3 regions of the Cytobacillus sp. QJM3NY_8 genome follow, and region 1 is predicted to be linked to each of the others. Evidence: predicted binding sites of a transcription regulator. Region 1 holds the regulator's gene; each other region holds the start of a gene.
The links. Region 1 encodes Rex, which represses fermentation and respiration genes when NADH is low (regulators of the CRP and FNR family bind a similar motif). Its sites were predicted from a motif close to TTGTGAAATATTTCACAA; they were not measured.
Positions count from the first base shown of each region.

Region 2: the regulator Rex is predicted to act here: its motif matches at 2,577-2,594, upstream of AC0VZ9_RS26555 (L-lactate dehydrogenase).
Region 3: the regulator Rex is predicted to act here: its motif matches at 2,224-2,241, upstream of qoxA (cytochrome aa3 quinol oxidase subunit II).

Region 1 is NZ_CM149681.1:277,544-282,970, reverse strand. Features, by position in the region: gene groES (co-chaperone GroES) at 1-215, opposite strand, end outside; gene AC0VZ9_RS01580 (lysostaphin resistance A-like protein) at 533-1,258, shown strand; gene AC0VZ9_RS01575 (YdiK family protein) at 1,305-1,508, shown strand; gene AC0VZ9_RS01570 (redox-sensing transcriptional repressor Rex) at 1,530-2,174, opposite strand; gene moaC (cyclic pyranopterin monophosphate synthase MoaC) at 2,202-2,684, opposite strand; gene AC0VZ9_RS01560 (ABC-F family ATP-binding cassette domain-containing protein) at 2,875-4,797, shown strand; gene tsaD (tRNA (adenosine(37)-N6)-threonylcarbamoyltransferase complex transferase subunit TsaD) at 5,026-5,427, opposite strand, start outside.
Region 2 is NZ_CM149681.1:5,227,376-5,232,802, forward strand. Features, by position in the region: gene AC0VZ9_RS26550 (L-lactate permease) at 18-1,589, opposite strand; gene AC0VZ9_RS26555 (L-lactate dehydrogenase) at 1,625-2,554, opposite strand; gene AC0VZ9_RS26560 (aromatic ring-hydroxylating dioxygenase subunit alpha) at 2,842-3,852, opposite strand; gene AC0VZ9_RS26565 (nucleobase:cation symporter-2 family protein) at 3,875-5,230, opposite strand; purine riboswitch at 5,400-5,427, opposite strand, start outside.
Region 3 is NZ_CM149681.1:2,601,620-2,607,046, forward strand. Features, by position in the region: gene AC0VZ9_RS13520 (DMT family transporter) at 1-58, shown strand, start outside; gene AC0VZ9_RS13525 (hypothetical protein) at 101-229, opposite strand; gene AC0VZ9_RS13530 (YwzD family small protein) at 511-657, shown strand; gene ltaE (low-specificity L-threonine aldolase) at 783-1,814, opposite strand; gene qoxA (cytochrome aa3 quinol oxidase subunit II) at 2,273-3,262, shown strand; gene qoxB (cytochrome aa3 quinol oxidase subunit I) at 3,252-5,228, shown strand; gene qoxC (cytochrome aa3 quinol oxidase subunit III) at 5,218-5,427, shown strand, end outside.

The DNA.
Region 1 (5,427 bases):
GTACCAGCATATTTTGAGAAGATGATACGATCGCCGTCAGCAACTTCAAGGGCAACACGCTCACCATTTTCAAGAACGCGGCCAGTTCCTACAGCTACAACTTTACCTTCTTGAGGCTTTTCTTTAGCAGTGTCCGGCAGTACGATGCCGCTTGCAGTTTTTTCTTCAGTTTCAACAAGCTCGATAATAATTCGATCACCTAGTGGCTTTAACAAGTGAAACAACCTCCTCAAATAATATGTAAATATTTTTATTTATTAGCACTCTCTCTGTATGAGTGCTAACACAATTATTATATTAATGAATCTCATTTCTATTTGCAAGGGTGAAGCTTAAATTTTTTAGAAAAAATTTCATTCGCCCATACACGCTATTTTTCGACACAGACAACCTCTTAAGTATGCTTCGGAACTCTTCACTTTACCCATAGTATTTTCCTGCTTTGATGCTGATATTTGAAACCCGCTCCTTATTAAGAGTACAATGGCTTTAGGACTTGTTTTCCAACACTCAGAATAAGGAGTATAACATTTTGAAGAAGGAATATTGGTTTATATTAATAGCTTATATTGCCATGCAGCTGTCCAGTTTGTTTGGCGTTCCGCTTGTGTTATTTATTGCAGATGCCCTTGGACAGAACCCCGAAAACATGCAGATCCTGGCTGTAGCCTACTGGCTTGTCATCAGTTTTACGGTTACACTGATCATTACGCTTCTATTATTAAGAAAAGAGATGAAAAAAGGCCTGAATAGGGATGCATCTTCCGCAGCAAGCTCAGCGGGCTGGGCAGTTGGGGGTATATTTTTGGCCCTGATCGCTCAAGCTACTGCTGCCAGCATTGAAAATATGATTGGGATTGAAATGGGATCTGAGAATACGCAGCAGATTATCCGGATTATTGAAGCATCGCCAATCGTTATCTTAATTAGTTCGGTCATTGGGCCAATACTTGAGGAGATTGTCTTTAGAAAAGTTATTTTCGGTTCTCTCCATAAGCGCTTCAACTTCTTCTTATCGGCCCTGATCAGCTCAGTCATTTTTGCACTTGCCCATTTCGAGCCTGAACATGTACTGCTGTACTCGGCAATGGGGTTCACCTTTGCTTTCTTATATGTCAAAACGAAGCGGATTATTGTGCCGATTTTTGCCCATGTGGCGATGAACACCTTTGTTGCGGTTATCCAGCTGAATCAGGATAATATGCAAAAATGGTTAGAAGAAATGGAAAAAATGCAGAGCTTTATCAGCTTTTTCTAGCATAGGGAAATGCTTTGCAGAGTTTTAAACTTACTGGGGGATTTTGATGAGAAGCACACCTTTGTTTTCAGGCTTTATTTACATCCTTCTCGGATGCCTTTTCACTTTTATAGCCATACAGAATACCCAGCGTGAAGAAACCTGGGGATTCTTTACTTATTTTCTGATTATAATTGCCACATTCGATTTTGGCACCGGACTGCGGATGGTTGGCCTGCATTTTAAAATGAAAAATAAAATAAAAAAATGAGCCCCCAAAAGGCTCATTTTTTTACATTTCTTCCGGATAGTTTTTCAGAAAATAAACCAGTGACTGCAATTCTACTGCCAGATCGATATGGTGAATCCGAATCGAGGCTGGCACAGTGAGCCTCGCAGGTGTAAAATTAAGGATTCCTTTTATTTTCGCATTCACCATCCGATCGGTAATAGCCTGGGCAGGCGGTGCCGGCACCGTTAAAATCGCCACCTGAATATTATTATTTATAATAACTTCTTCAAGGTCATCCATATGATGGACCGGTACATCACCGATTTTCGTGCCAACCTTACTCTCATCAACATCAAAGGCTACTTCTATTTTGGTATTATTATTTTTAAGAAAATTATAGTTAAGAAAGGCTGTTCCTAAATTCCCTACCCCGATCAAAGCTACTTTAGTCAGCTCATCCTGGTCAAGAGTCTTCCGAAAGAAGCCCAGCAGGTAATTCACATTATATCCATATCCTTTTTTTCCTAACGCACCAAAGTACGAAAAATCGCGGCGGATTGTTGCAGAATCTACCTTTACCGCCTCACTCAATTCTGCTGAAGAGACTCTTTGTTTGCCTGATGAGTGAAGGTTTTTTAGAAAGCGGTAGTATAAAGGCAGCCGTTTAGCTGTTGCCTGCGGTATCTTAATTGGTTCATTGGCCATTCGTCCATCCCCATTTCTTATGATGAATTAATTTCTTTTAAAATCTCCGTTTTTTCCGCCTGTTTTCTCTATTAAAAAGGTTGGCCCAATCACCATTCCTTTATCTACAGCCTTGCACATGTCATAAACGGTCAGCGCACAGACAGAAGCGGCTGTTAACGCTTCCATTTCCACACCCGTATTTCCCTTCGTTTTTACAGAAGCAGTAATGATCAGGACATACTCTTCCTCTTCCGCCTTCCATGAAAATGAAATGTCCACGCCCTTAAGCGGCAGCGGATGGCACATCGGAATAATGTCCCATGTTTTCTTGCTCGCCATAATGCCTGCAGTTTGTGCAACAGCGAGTACATCCCCTTTTTTCATAGAGTTGGATGTTATCTTTTCGTATATCTCCTGATTAAGAGTAATACTTGATTGAGCAATGGCTGTTCTTGCCGTTTCAGGTTTATCGCTGACATCCACCATTTTTGCCCTGCCCTCTTGATTAAAATGAGTAAAATCCGCCATTCAAAACACCTCTCTTCAAAATCATACACTATTTTTCTGTTACTTTGTATGTGCTTTGTATTGTTCCTCACATATTTATTTGCCTTTTGTCTTGATTGAATGCCCTGCAGAAGGGATTATAGTCCTGTCTCCTTTATTGCCGAACATATATGAATGAGTTACACTTACTCTATACCCGAGGTGAAAGAACATGATACTATTACAAGTCAATCAGCTGGCGAAAAATTTTGGCGCTGATCCCATTTTAACCAATATAAAGCTTGAAGTACAAACCAGGGACAGGATTGCGCTAGTAGGGCGCAATGGTGCAGGAAAGTCCACCCTTTTGAAAATTATTGCCGGACAAATGACATATGACTCCGGTGAGATTATAAAGCCAAAGGAAGTAACAATTGGCTATCTTGCACAAAATACCGGCCTGGAATCAGAGTTATCCATTTGGGATGAAATGCTGACTGTTTTTAGTCATCTGCAGAAGCAGGAAAAACAGCTTCGCAGCCTTGAAGAACAAATGGCAGACCCTGATGTCCTAAATAACTCTGATGCCTATGAACGCATCTTAAAAGAATACGACAAGCTTCAGGTTGATTTCAAAGAAAATGGCGGCTATCAATATGAGGCAGATATCCGTTCCATTCTCCACGGACTCAACTTCAGCTCAATGGGCTATGACACTAAAATTTCATCATTGAGCGGCGGACAGCGTACCAGATTGGCCCTTGGTAAACTTTTGCTGACAAAGCCTGATATCTTAATACTGGACGAGCCTACCAACCACCTGGATATTGAAACATTATCATGGCTCGAACAGTACCTGCAGGGATACAACGGTGCCATTCTAATCGTATCCCATGACCGATATTTCCTTGATAAGGTCGTTTCCCAGGTTTACGAGATTTCCCGCCGCCAAATAAGAAAGTACCCAGGAAACTACAGTTCCTATCTCGATCAAAAAGCGGCTAACTTTGAAAGAGAAATGAAGCAATTCGAGAAACAGCAGGAAGAGATCGCTAAGCTGCAGGATTTTATCCAGCGAAATCTTGCCCGTGCTTCCACAACCAAAAGGGCACAAAGCCGCAGAAAGCAGCTTGCCAGAATGGACGTGATGGACAGGCCGCTGGGAGACGAGAAATCAGCTTCTTTTGGCTTTGACATTGAACGGCAATCAGGCAATGAGGTTTTAAATATACATTCTCTTGCTATTGGCTATGAAGAGATAGTGAGCGAGAATATTTCACTGCGACTGGCAAGAGGTGACAGCATTGCACTGGTGGGGCCCAATGGAATTGGCAAATCCACCTTGCTCAAAACCATCATCAAAAAGATCTCTTCTTTTTCCGGGGAGATACAGTACGGTTCCAATGTGACAATTGGCTACTATGACCAGGAACAGGCGGAACTCACCAGCAATAAAAGAGTCCTGAACGAATTATGGGATGAATACCCGCTAAAACCGGAAAAGGAAATCCGGACAATACTTGGGAACTTTCTTTTCTCTGGTGATGATGTTCTTAAAACTGTTTCAACACTGAGCGGCGGTGAAAAGGCACGTCTTGCGCTTGCGAAGCTTATGATGCAGAAAGCCAATTTCTTAATCCTCGACGAGCCTACAAACCATTTGGATCTGGATAGCAAAGAAATTCTTGAAAATGCATTGATCAATTATCCTGGAACGATTCTCTTTGTATCTCATGACCGATATTTTATCAACAGAATCACAACAAAGGTAGTTGAACTTTCCAGTATTGGGGCAACAGAGTATCTCGGCGATTATGATTATTATGTGGAAAAAAAGCAGGAACAAGAGGAACTGCTTGCACTTAATGAGCAAGATGAATCCACGGCATCACAGCCTGTTAAGCAGGACAAAAATAATTATCAGCAGGATAAAGAAGCCAAAAAGCTCGAACGCCAACGAAAAAGAAGAATGGAAGAAATTGAAGTGCAAATAGAAGGATTGGAGAAAGTAATCGATATGAATGATCAGCTTCTCTGTGATCCGAATGTTTATCAAGACCATGAAAAAGTGATGGGTATCACAAATGAAACTGATCAAGCAAAAGCTAAGCTGGAAGAATTGATGGAAGAATGGACACTTTTAGCTGATGATTAATAAAAGAAAATTCATAACTTTTAGACTGGTAGAATAGTCACTGCCAGTCTTTTCTATTATCCACAGAGATAATCACAAGAAAAACGCAGTTATATATACTCTCCACAGACTTTTCCACATTATCCACAATTTAAACTGTTTTTATCCACATTACCAACATAATATTCTGAAATAAATGATTTTATCCACAGAAAAAGCCCCCTATGCGGTCGGGGACTTTTTCCTAATTTATTTATCATTGTGGATAGTGATGTCCAAACCGGGATTGGCATTTAAATCAAGTCCGGCGAATTGTCCTTTTTCAAACAGCACACTTCCTGCTGCACCAATCATCGCTGCATTATCTGTGCATAATGTTAATGGCGGAATAATAAGCTTTATCTCCGCTTTGTCCCCAAACCTCTTTTCCAAAGAAGCTCGAAGTCCTTTATTCGCCGCAACTCCGCCTGCGAGCAGCAGCTGCTTCACCTGATATTCTTCAACAGCTCTTTCTGTTTTCGTTACTAAGACATCAATGACACTTTCCTGGAAGCTTGCAGCAAGATCTTCCGGCACAATGGTCTCACCACGCTGCTCAGCATTGTGAACAGTGTTGATAACGGCAGACTTTAAGCCGCTGAAGCTAAAATC
Region 2 (5,427 bases), 340 kb from region 1:
TCTTTTTTATGAGGAAACTAGAAAAATAATGACAATATCAATGTCCAAATACAAACAAACACCAGCAATCCAAAGCTATATTTCAATGTCATTTTCGTCAAATCGGCTTCTTTTCCTGTCTCGCCAACAGCTGCTGTGGCAATGGCGATGGACTGAGGAGAGATGAGCTTTGCCATCACGCCTCCAGCCGTATTGGCAGAGAGCAATAAGGATGAGTTGGTTCCGATCACATGACCGGCAGTCGCCTGGATGGGCGCAAATAGAGTATTATTGTTCACGACAGATCCTGTCATGAACACCCCAATCCAGCCTAAAACGGGTGATAGCAGTGGAAATATAGTTCCAGTGGTTGCAACGGCTTCACCCAAAGTGACGGTCATTCCTCCGTACGTCATGAGCTTTGAAATCCCGATAATGGCACAAATCATGATAATCGGAATCCAAAACTCTGAAACTGTCTTTTTGAGAAGCTTGAATCCTTCACCCATACTGATGCCTTGAGTCGTTGCGATTGTCGTTAAGCCTGCCAATAAGATTGCTGTGCCTGTTGCTCCTATTAAGCTGATGCTGACACTAAGAGAAGATCCGGGTATATCGAAGTTAATGACTGTGAACTCCAGCAGGCCCCCTTCAGCAAAAAAACCTTTAAAAGCCGGGAAACTCCATATTAAAATAAATAGGGTCAATAGATAAAATGGTGACCATGCTTTAACAATTTTACCTAAGGAATGCTGTTCAAATCGACACTCTTTCCCATTGAGCAAAAAGATATTTTTTGGTTTCCACTTTTTCAGAAATAACGCTAATACACCCATTGCTAATAAGGAAGGAATAATATCAGCAAGTTCCGGGCCTATAAATATCGTGATGATTGCTTGTGCCACAGTGTAAACCCCAGCTGTGATCAGGATAGCCGGGAATACTTCCTTAATTCCTTTAATCCCGTCAATGAGCCATATTAATAAAAAGGGAATGGTAAAGTTAATAATCGGCAGTGTCAGAGCTGTCATGATCGACACATCCATGGAAGTAACCCCTGGAATCCCAAACGTATCGACAATGCCGACCGGTATTCCAATCGCACCAAAGGCGCCTGAAGCACCGTTTGCGATGAGACAGAGCATGGCTGCCTGTAAAGGCTTGAAGCCCAGTGACACTAACAGCACGGCACAAATGGCAATCGGTACGCCGAAGCCGGCAGCTCCTTCGAGAAAGGCATTAAAGCAAAATCCGATCAGAAGAAATTGAATGCGCTGGTCCTGGGAAATTCCTGCGATGCTTCCGCGCAAAATATCAAACTTGCCTGATGCCACCGAAATTTTATATAGCCATACAGCCATGACAATAATCCAGCCAATTGGCCAAATTCCTGATGCAGCACCTTGAATAACACTTCCTGCCGCTTCTCCGAATGGCAATTTAAAGATGATAAGAGCGATGAAAAAAGTGACAGCTAAGTTTACTAGTGCTGCATGAATACCCTTCATTTTCAATACCGTCAAGCAAATCAGAAATAACAGAATCGGTATAGCTGCCACCAGGGAGGAAATAGCCAGGTTATGAAAAGGATTGAACGTTTCCACTAACATATGATCTGCTCCTTTGGATCTAAGATGTCAACTCGTCATAATGCTGAATTTTGGATGTCTTTTAAGGTTTGAACAGATCTAGCAAACTTCCTTTTTTCATCCTCTGTCAATGACAGCTCAACAATATTTTTCACACCGTTTCTTGTGATAAGTGACGGAATCCCGACAAACACATCACTGTGGCCATATTCTCCTTCTAACAATGCTCCAACCGGCAATACCACATTCTCATTTCGTAAGATGGCTTTTGTTATTCTGACCAGCCCCATCGCAATTCCATAGTAGGTTGCACCTTTTGCGTTAATAATTTCATATGCAGCATCCCGGACTTGGACAGCAATTTCTTCTTTTCTTTCTTCTGTTAATCTCTCAGCTACCGGGGTTCCGGCAATATTGGCAAAGCTCCATACCGGGAATTGGGAGTCGCCATGTTCACCGATAATATACCCATGGACACTTACGGCTGCCGTATCAAATTCTTTCCCTAATAAATAGCGGAATCTGGCAGAGTCCAGGATGGTTCCAGACCCGATGACTCTTTCTTTAGGCAAGCCAGAGAATTTCCAGGTTGCATAAGATAAGATATCGACTGGATTTGCTGCAACTAAGAAAATCCCATTAAATCCAGAATCCATAATGCTCTCTACAATGGATTTGAAGATCTTAACGTTTTTATTCACGAGATCCAGCCGTGTTTCTCCCGGTTTTTGCGCTGCCCCTGCACAGATCACCACAAGAGCGGCATCCTTACAGTCCTTATAAGAACCATATCTAATCGTCATAGCCGTTGGAGCATAGGCAATGCCGTGGTTTAAATCCATGACATCTCCTTTTGCTTTCTCCTCATTTACATCAATAATGATTAACTCATCACATAAGCCCTGATTTAATAAGGCATAAGCATAACTTGATCCAACAGCGCCATTTCCTACTAATACAATTTTGTTTCCTAATGTTAAATTCATAATAAGTTCCTCCAATAATTAATTGTGAAATATTTCACATGAGATCATAAAAAAATATTCTATTGATTTCATCTTATTTAGGTGATTAAATCTATGTGAATTAATTCACATATTAAACTAAAAAAATATCGATATAGTTATTTGTGAAATGCTTCACATTTAAAATATATCAGTGCTTTTGTTTTTGCGCAAGTCTTTCCTCAAACTTTTTTTAAACAATTAAGGAGTGGATAAGAAGTGCCAGCCCCCCTGTAAGCTGCAGCATAGCGGGGAGCTGGCACTGATCATTATTGCACTAATACTTTTTTCCGTGCTTCATCCTGAATGGGATTTGTGCCATTCTCCACACCCAGCTCATTTAGCCATTTGCGATAGGCAATAGTAAGGGCGTCTGACTTAAGATGCAGCTCTGCCTGTAAGTCAAGCGGCAGAAGCTCTGGTTTTTGACTTTGGACGATATCTAAATCCTGATAAAAAATCGTATCCTGAAATTCAATAAAAGGCTCATCCGGCATGTCCAGATCATAGTTTCTGGTCAACAGCATAAATGCCTTGGCCTGCTCATGATCCTCTTGATTGACAGCTAGCAGAATCGTCAGCTCATCATCCGATCCTTCCGTTGTTTTTGTAAAACGGGCGGTAGTTGGATTGAGGATTTCATACACATAGTCAGCATACCCGCCTTTGGAGCGTCCGTCAGGGTTCGGCTGATAGACCGGGATTTTACTAGTAATTAAGCGATTATCAACAAATTCAACTTTATAATCGACAACCTCCGCATGATCCTCATCTCCAAGCAGGCCTTCATGTACAAACATAAGATGCGAAACATCCAGGAAATTTTCAATAATTCTTGGGGCATTTGCTTTTACCTCATAGGGGCCGCAAATTGCAGTCCGGTACCCCTCCATGCTATATTCAGGAAAGGAAACAAGCGGCGCCGGATCTTCCCCTAAGTTAACCCAGATCAGCCCCAGATACTCCTCACAATGGTAAACGGTTGCTCTTGCTTTACTTGGAATGGCTCTGCCGCTCGGCAGGGCAGGAATCTTCTCACAGGCACCTGTACAATCGTATTCCCAGGCATGATAAGCGCAGACCAGATTTCCGTTCTTCACCTTTCCAAGGGAAAGGGCTGCCCCCCGGTGGATACAAAGATCCTTAAATGCGTGAACCCCTTTTTCATTGCGGAAAATGACGACACGCTCCCCAAGGACAAATACCTGTTTGGGATCCTCCAGTAATTCCTCTGCTTTGCATACTGGATGCCATTCATTCCATAATCGATCTTGCTGCATAGCGACACTTCCCTTCGCGACTTTAATTGACATGTACTGTTACTTCATTTGTTTTTACACTATCTTCAAGCTTTTGCGGCAGAACCAGATTTAGAACCAGCGCTGTAATCGCTCCGATGGCTGTACCTGATGAGACAAAATAGGTTGCAATGTCAGGCAGCCCTTTTAACACATCAGCAGGCATTAGCACGGCAAACAGGGCAAGCATAATCGGCACACCGATCACAAGCATATTCCGTTCTGTAAAGGCCACTTCCTTAATCACTTTGAATCCATTCATCATGATGACTACGCATAAAATGGCAAACACACTGTTGATGACAACCCCGGGAATGCATGCTATTAAATTCATCAGCTTTGGCATCATGCCCAGGATAATCATAATCACACCGCCTGCGATAATTGGCCTGCGGCTTTTCACTCCTGTGATGGCAATGATGCCGGCATTGGATGAGTAGCCTGTTACCGGTGTTCCCCCAAAGAAGGAACCAATAAAACAGCCCAGCCCTTCTCCAAATGCCCCGCCATTTAAACGTTTATCATCCAGTTTTTCCCCTGTCACCTTACTAACCGTAAACCACGTCCCAGTTGTTTCGATTGTGACAATAAAATAGATGGCTGCCATAATCAGAATCGCATGCAGATCAAATTCAGGAGCTCCAAAGGCAAACAGGCTTGGCATCTGGAACCACGCCGACTTACCCAGCGATGAGAAGTCGACTAACCCAAAGAATGAAGCAACAATTGATCCAATACCTAGTGATAAAATAACGGATACGATTTTAATGTATTTCAGTTTCGATTGGGACTTCTCGCCAATATACATGCAGAAAATCAGCACAGCCGCTGTCACAGCTGCAACGAATATATTTTCTCCAAAGTTTCCTGGTGCCGAGTAGATAGAATTGATCGCACTCGGCATTAATGAAAGCCCAACAACGACAATGACTGTCCCCGCTACAATCGGAGGGATGAATTTCCTGACGACCTTGCTGAATACTTTAAGCGGGTAGCCCAATAAGGCAACAAGCAAAGCTCCGGGGATCAAACTGCCAATCATCGCACCGATTCCAGAAGTTGTTCCGATGGCTGCCAGTGCACTAAGCGGTACAAAGGATGGCCCTTGCATGACTGGAAGCTTCATAGCAAATCCTGCTTGAATGATTGTGGCAATTCCGCAGGCAATAAAGGTCATTTGTATTAACAGAGCACTATCCGGAACGGAAAAGGACAATAATCCTGCTAGAATCATCGGCGGAATGAAAAGATCCATCGCCAATACTTGCTGCAGCCCCAGAAAAATGGATTGTCCAACTGAAACCTCTTTTCCCGTTTTACTGCTGTTTGTTTTTCGTTTTTCAGTCCTTGCATCCATCATTAGAACCCCCTGTTGGTGTTATGATATCCATATAATCACTGTTTCTTTAAACAGACCAATAGAAAAAGCCCAACGTATATGCTCTCTCCCAAATGTAAAAAAGCATATACCTCGAGCTTAAAAAATCGAAGTACGAAAAGAACAGACGAATTCCAAGTGAGTCTTTGTCCATCCTGTTCCTGCTTTTCATAGTCGGT
Region 3 (5,427 bases), 2.3 Mb from region 1:
TTCTAAAAAAACTTTGCGATTTAAGAACCATGTTCAAGAAAATAAGTCTTCAGCATAAAAAATCCCCTCAGTTCCTGACTGCGGGGATTTTCCATATATATTACCAATCCTGGGTTCGTTCTAATAAATGATCAATTTCTACATGTCTGATCATATAGCCAAGATCTTCTTCGGCAATTTCCGATGTGGCTTCCAATAGTTGATCAATATCCATTTGCACCAATCTCATAACCAGACCTCCTGATTTAATTAATGAATGAATGAATCTATAATCTCTTTCCTGCTATACTATTCGCTTTGTATTAGACAGGTATGGGGGCAGCTGAGAAATTTATCAGTATTAATTACCCAGATTTCTTAGGACCTAAACATTCATACAAAGAACAAGATTGAATGGCTGTTCACTATTCGTCACACCTCAGCCGGAAAATTAATAATATATAATGAGTTTTAAAAAATCTTATCAGGGAATAGAGTCATAAAATACATTGCAATTTGAAGGTGTCTATTATGAAAACTAACTTTAATGATTTTGCAAAGCTTTTGGAATCCGCTCTTGATAAAGGACAAACAGATAATGAAGTGACCATTCATGAATTGCTTGATGATATAAAAAATCAGCTTGAACCTTTAATCAACAAAAAGGAAATCGGCTAATGCGCCGATTTCCTTTTATTTTCTTATAACCATTTGTGTGCTTTTTGAGCCATCTAAGCTGAGATATGCGATTCATTTGAAACGGAAAAACGCTTGCTGCAGAAAACATGCGTTTTTATTTGCAGTTAGATCATTTGACCAGCTGTTCTGTGTATGGCTATGACTGCATCTTCAAGCTGCTTTTTAGTAACATCATAGTGAGTGACAAAACGCACATAAGAAGGTCCGAAAGTTCCTGAAAGCACTCCCTCAGCTTTTAACTTTTCAACAAATTCCGATGAGTTCATTTTAAGGTTTTTTACATCAGCCACAATGATATTTGTATCTACTTGATTTACGATTTCAATCCCTTTGATTTGTCCAAGCTGCTGTGCAAGATATTGAGCATTTTCGTGATCCTCGGCTAAACGCTCTCTCATATTCGTTAATGCAACAATTCCCGGGGCTGCTATGATCCCAGCCTGGCGGAGTCCCCCTCCCAATCTTTTGCGCCATTTTCTTGCTGCAGCAATAAATTCTCTGCTGCCTGCAAGAATGGAACCAACAGGTGCTCCGAGCCCCTTAGAGAGGCATACTTGCACAGTGTCGCAATGATTGGCCATTTCAGAAGCCGGCAGGTTTAAGGCTGCGGCTGCATTAAACAGTCTTGCCCCATCAATATGTACGGGAATATTATTCGTTTTGGCAATTCTGTATATTTCTTCCATATTATCAATAGGTATTACGGCACCGCCAGCTCTGTTATGGGTATTTTCCAGACAAATCAATCCTGTTTCCGGATAATGCTGATCTTCTCCCCTAATGGCATACTCCACTTCTGAAGGATTCATTGCACCTCTTATCCCATTTAGCGTCCTTGTCTGGACTCCGGCAAAGGCAGATGAAGCGCCGCTTTCATAATAAAAAATATGGCTTTCTGCTTCAAGAATAATTTCATTGCCCGGACGGCAATGTGTTAAGATGGCAATCTGGTTTCCCTGTGTGCCGCTCGTTACAAACAGAGCTGCCTCCTTACCAAGCACCTCAGCAGCTGTCTCTTCCAATTTATTTATTGATGGATCCTCTCCGTATACGTCATCCCCAACTTCAGCTTCATAAGCAGCTTTCCTCATTTCTTCAGTTGGCTTTGTAACCGTATCACTTCTTAAATCAGTCATTTCCTCACCCTGTCCTTCTCTATTATTAGTCCATGTTACTGTACTATTCAGTATTTTTCAACAAAGAGAGAATTCATTTAATTAATTCTTGTATGGAGAATTTTATTTGGTGGTTTTTTGCTTGAATATGGATGTAACATAAGATAATTAGGGTGTCGCATTAAAGTTCAAAATTTGTTCAAAAGTTGTTTTGATGACCAAAACCCTGTAATAATGCTATTTGAACAAAAATATAAGCTGTCCAAATAGCTTACATTTATTTCCTTCCCACTTTTGTCACAACTTTTCACATTTGCTTATGTTAATATCATTTACACAGTGATAACTAAGTTAAATAAAGGTTTTTAAGGATGCTTATGTTTACCAGCTATATATTTTTTTGGCATCTTTGTGAAAACCCGCACATTATTTGTGAATTATTTAACAATAGTTTTTGTCAAAAGGAGATGAAACATCAGATGAAGAAAATGCTGCTCTCTTTAACAGCCCTATTGCCCTTAATGGTTTTAAGCGGCTGCAATATGGTTGTATTTGAACCTCAGGGCCCCGTTGCAAGAAGCATTACCGAATTAATTAACTGGTCCCTGATCTGGATGCTTCTTGTCGTTGCAGTCGTGTTTGGATTATTCGGCTACATTGTCTGGAAATACCGTGAACGACCTGAGAATAAAGATTATGAACCCCCTGAGGAGCATGGAAGTACACTACTTGAAATTATTTGGACCGGGATTCCGATTTTAATTGTCATCGCCCTAACAATCCCGACAGTAAAAACACTTTATGCGCTGGAAGAAACACCTAAGGGCTATGAAGAAAAAGAACCTATTACAATACATGTAACATCTGCTGACTGGAAATGGATCTTCAGCTATCCTGAAGAAGGCATTGAAACAGTGAACTATGTCAATATTCCTGAAGATACGCCGGTTCTCTTTAAAATGACATCTGCCAGCACTATGCAATCTTTCTGGGTGCCTGCACTTGGCGGACAGAAATATACGATGCCCAAAATGGAAACTGAAATGTATCTTGTCGCTGATAACCCTGGATCATATGAAGGACAGAACACGAACTTTAACGGCCGCGGCTATGCGGATATGAAGTTTGAGGTTCTTGCTCAAACACAGGAAGATTTTGACCAATGGGTTGACGACGTTAAAGAAACAGCACCTAAACTGACTGAGAAAGAGTATGAAGGGCTGCTGAAGCCTACGCATTTAGGAAGACTGACATATTCCAATACTCATTTAGAATGGGTTAACCATGCTGATCCAAATTCGAAGGCTTATACAAATCCTGAGCTCTACAGAGGCCATGGATATCAAGGTAAAACATTCGAAGAAGATGACAATTATAAAAATGAGAATCCAAACGTAATTGAAGGTCATGGTGAAGAAGAGAGCCATGATAGTCAAGAAAACCATGGAGGTGGCCATCATGGGCATTAAATGGGATGAGTTTTTTATTACTGGGGACCCCCTTATACTAGGTTCACAGATTGCTATTTTATTAACGATGATTGGTGCAGTCGCTGCCATCACGTATTTAAAAAAGTGGAAATACCTCTGGACCGAATGGCTGACTACAGTTGATCATAAAAAAATCGGTATCATGTATATCATCTCCGCAGTATTGATGTTTTTCCGCGGCGGGATGGACGGCTTGCTGATGAAAGCTCAGACAGCACGCCCTGAAATGGAATTTCTGAATTCACAGCACTATAATGAAATTTTTACAACACACGGCGTTATTATGATTCTTTTCATGGCAATGCCATTCTTGATTGGATTAATGAACGTTGTCATTCCGCTTCAAATTGGTGCGCGTGACGTTGCCTTTCCGCAGCTGAATGCACTTAGCTTCTGGCTGTTCTTCAGCGGAGCTATGCTATTTAATATTTCTTTTGTTATCGGGGGATCGCCTGATGCAGGCTGGACATCTTACTTCCCTCTTGCAGGCAAGGAATTCAGCCCTGGAATCGGCAATAATTTTTACGCAGTCGCGCTGCAAATTGCTGGTATCGGGACACTGATGACAGGTATAAACTTTATCGTCACGATTTTGAAAATGAGAACAAAAGGCATGACACTAATGAAAATGCCGATGTTCACTTGGACTACCTTTGTAACATCCATTCTGATTGTGGCAGCTTTCCCTATTTTCACAGTTGCATTGGCACTGATGACATTCGACCGTCTGTATGGAACACACTTCTTTACAGTATCAGGCGGAGGAATGGATATGCTTTGGGCTAACCTGTTCTGGCTTTGGGGACATCCTGAAGTTTACATTGTTGCCCTTCCTGCATTCGGGATTTTCTCAGAAGTTATTGCCACTTTCTCAAGAAAATCATTGTTTGGATATAAATCAATGGTATTTTCCATCCTTGGAATTGCCCTTTTAAGTATGGTTGTCTGGGTCCACCATTTCTATACAATGGGATCAGGCCCTGCTGTAAACTCTTTCTTCTCCATCACGACGATGGCGATAGCCATACCGACTGGAGTCAAGATGTTTAACTGGCTGTTTACGATGCGTAAAGGCCGCATAAAAATTACTTCCGCCATGCTTTGGGCACTTGCATTCGTCCCATGCTTCGTCATAGGCGGGGTTACTGGCGTAATGCTTGCAATGGGTGCAGCGGATTATCAGTATCACAATACATTATTCCTGGTTGCCCACTTCCACTATGTATTAATTCCAGGTGTCGTATTTGCGGTATTTGCAGGTCTTTACTACTGGTGGCCAAAAATGTTCGGCTTCATGCTGAATGAAAAAATCGGTAAATGGCATTTCTGGCTATTTGTTATCGGCTTTAACGTAACATTCATGCCTATGTTCTTCCTTGGATTAAACGGAGCTGTAAGACGTGCATACACATACTCTGCCGAGTCTGGATTTGCACCACTCTTTATGCTTTCGGCAATTGGTTCCATCATTCTGGCAGCCGGATTCGCGGTGTTCTGCTACAACATTTACTGGAGCATCCGCTATGCCGACAGAAACATTTCAAGCGACCCATGGGACGCAAGAACATTGGAATGGTCTACTGCGTCACCTGTTCAATTCTATAACTTTGCAAAACTGCCGGAAGTTAAATCCCTTGATCCTTTCTGGCACATGAAAAAAAAGAATGAAGGCTTAACGTTATATGACAGTGAAATCGAAGAGATTCATATGCCAAGCAATTCCTGGCTTCCGATTTATATGGGTGTCATCTTTGGCATCGCAGGCTTCCTCCTTGTATTTGAATGGCACATCGCTGCAGCTGTAGCTGCCATCGGCATTTTTGCTGGATTGATCATTCGTTCATTCGATTACAATGAAGGCTTCCATGTTACAAAAGATGAAATCCACAGAATTGAAAATGCGTGGAGAAAAACAGAAGGAGAGGTGCACGATCATGTCAGCTAAAGTGGATACTTCTTTGCCCCTTGAATATCAAACTGAACAGGACCGGATGAATATTCTTGGCTTCTGGGTTTTCCTTGGCGCTGAAATCGTTCTATTTGCCACTCTGTTCGGAGTATATGGAGTTTTATATGAACGCTTTGCTGGAGGGCCAACACATAAAGACATTTTTGTGATCAAGGATGTCATGATTCAGACAGTC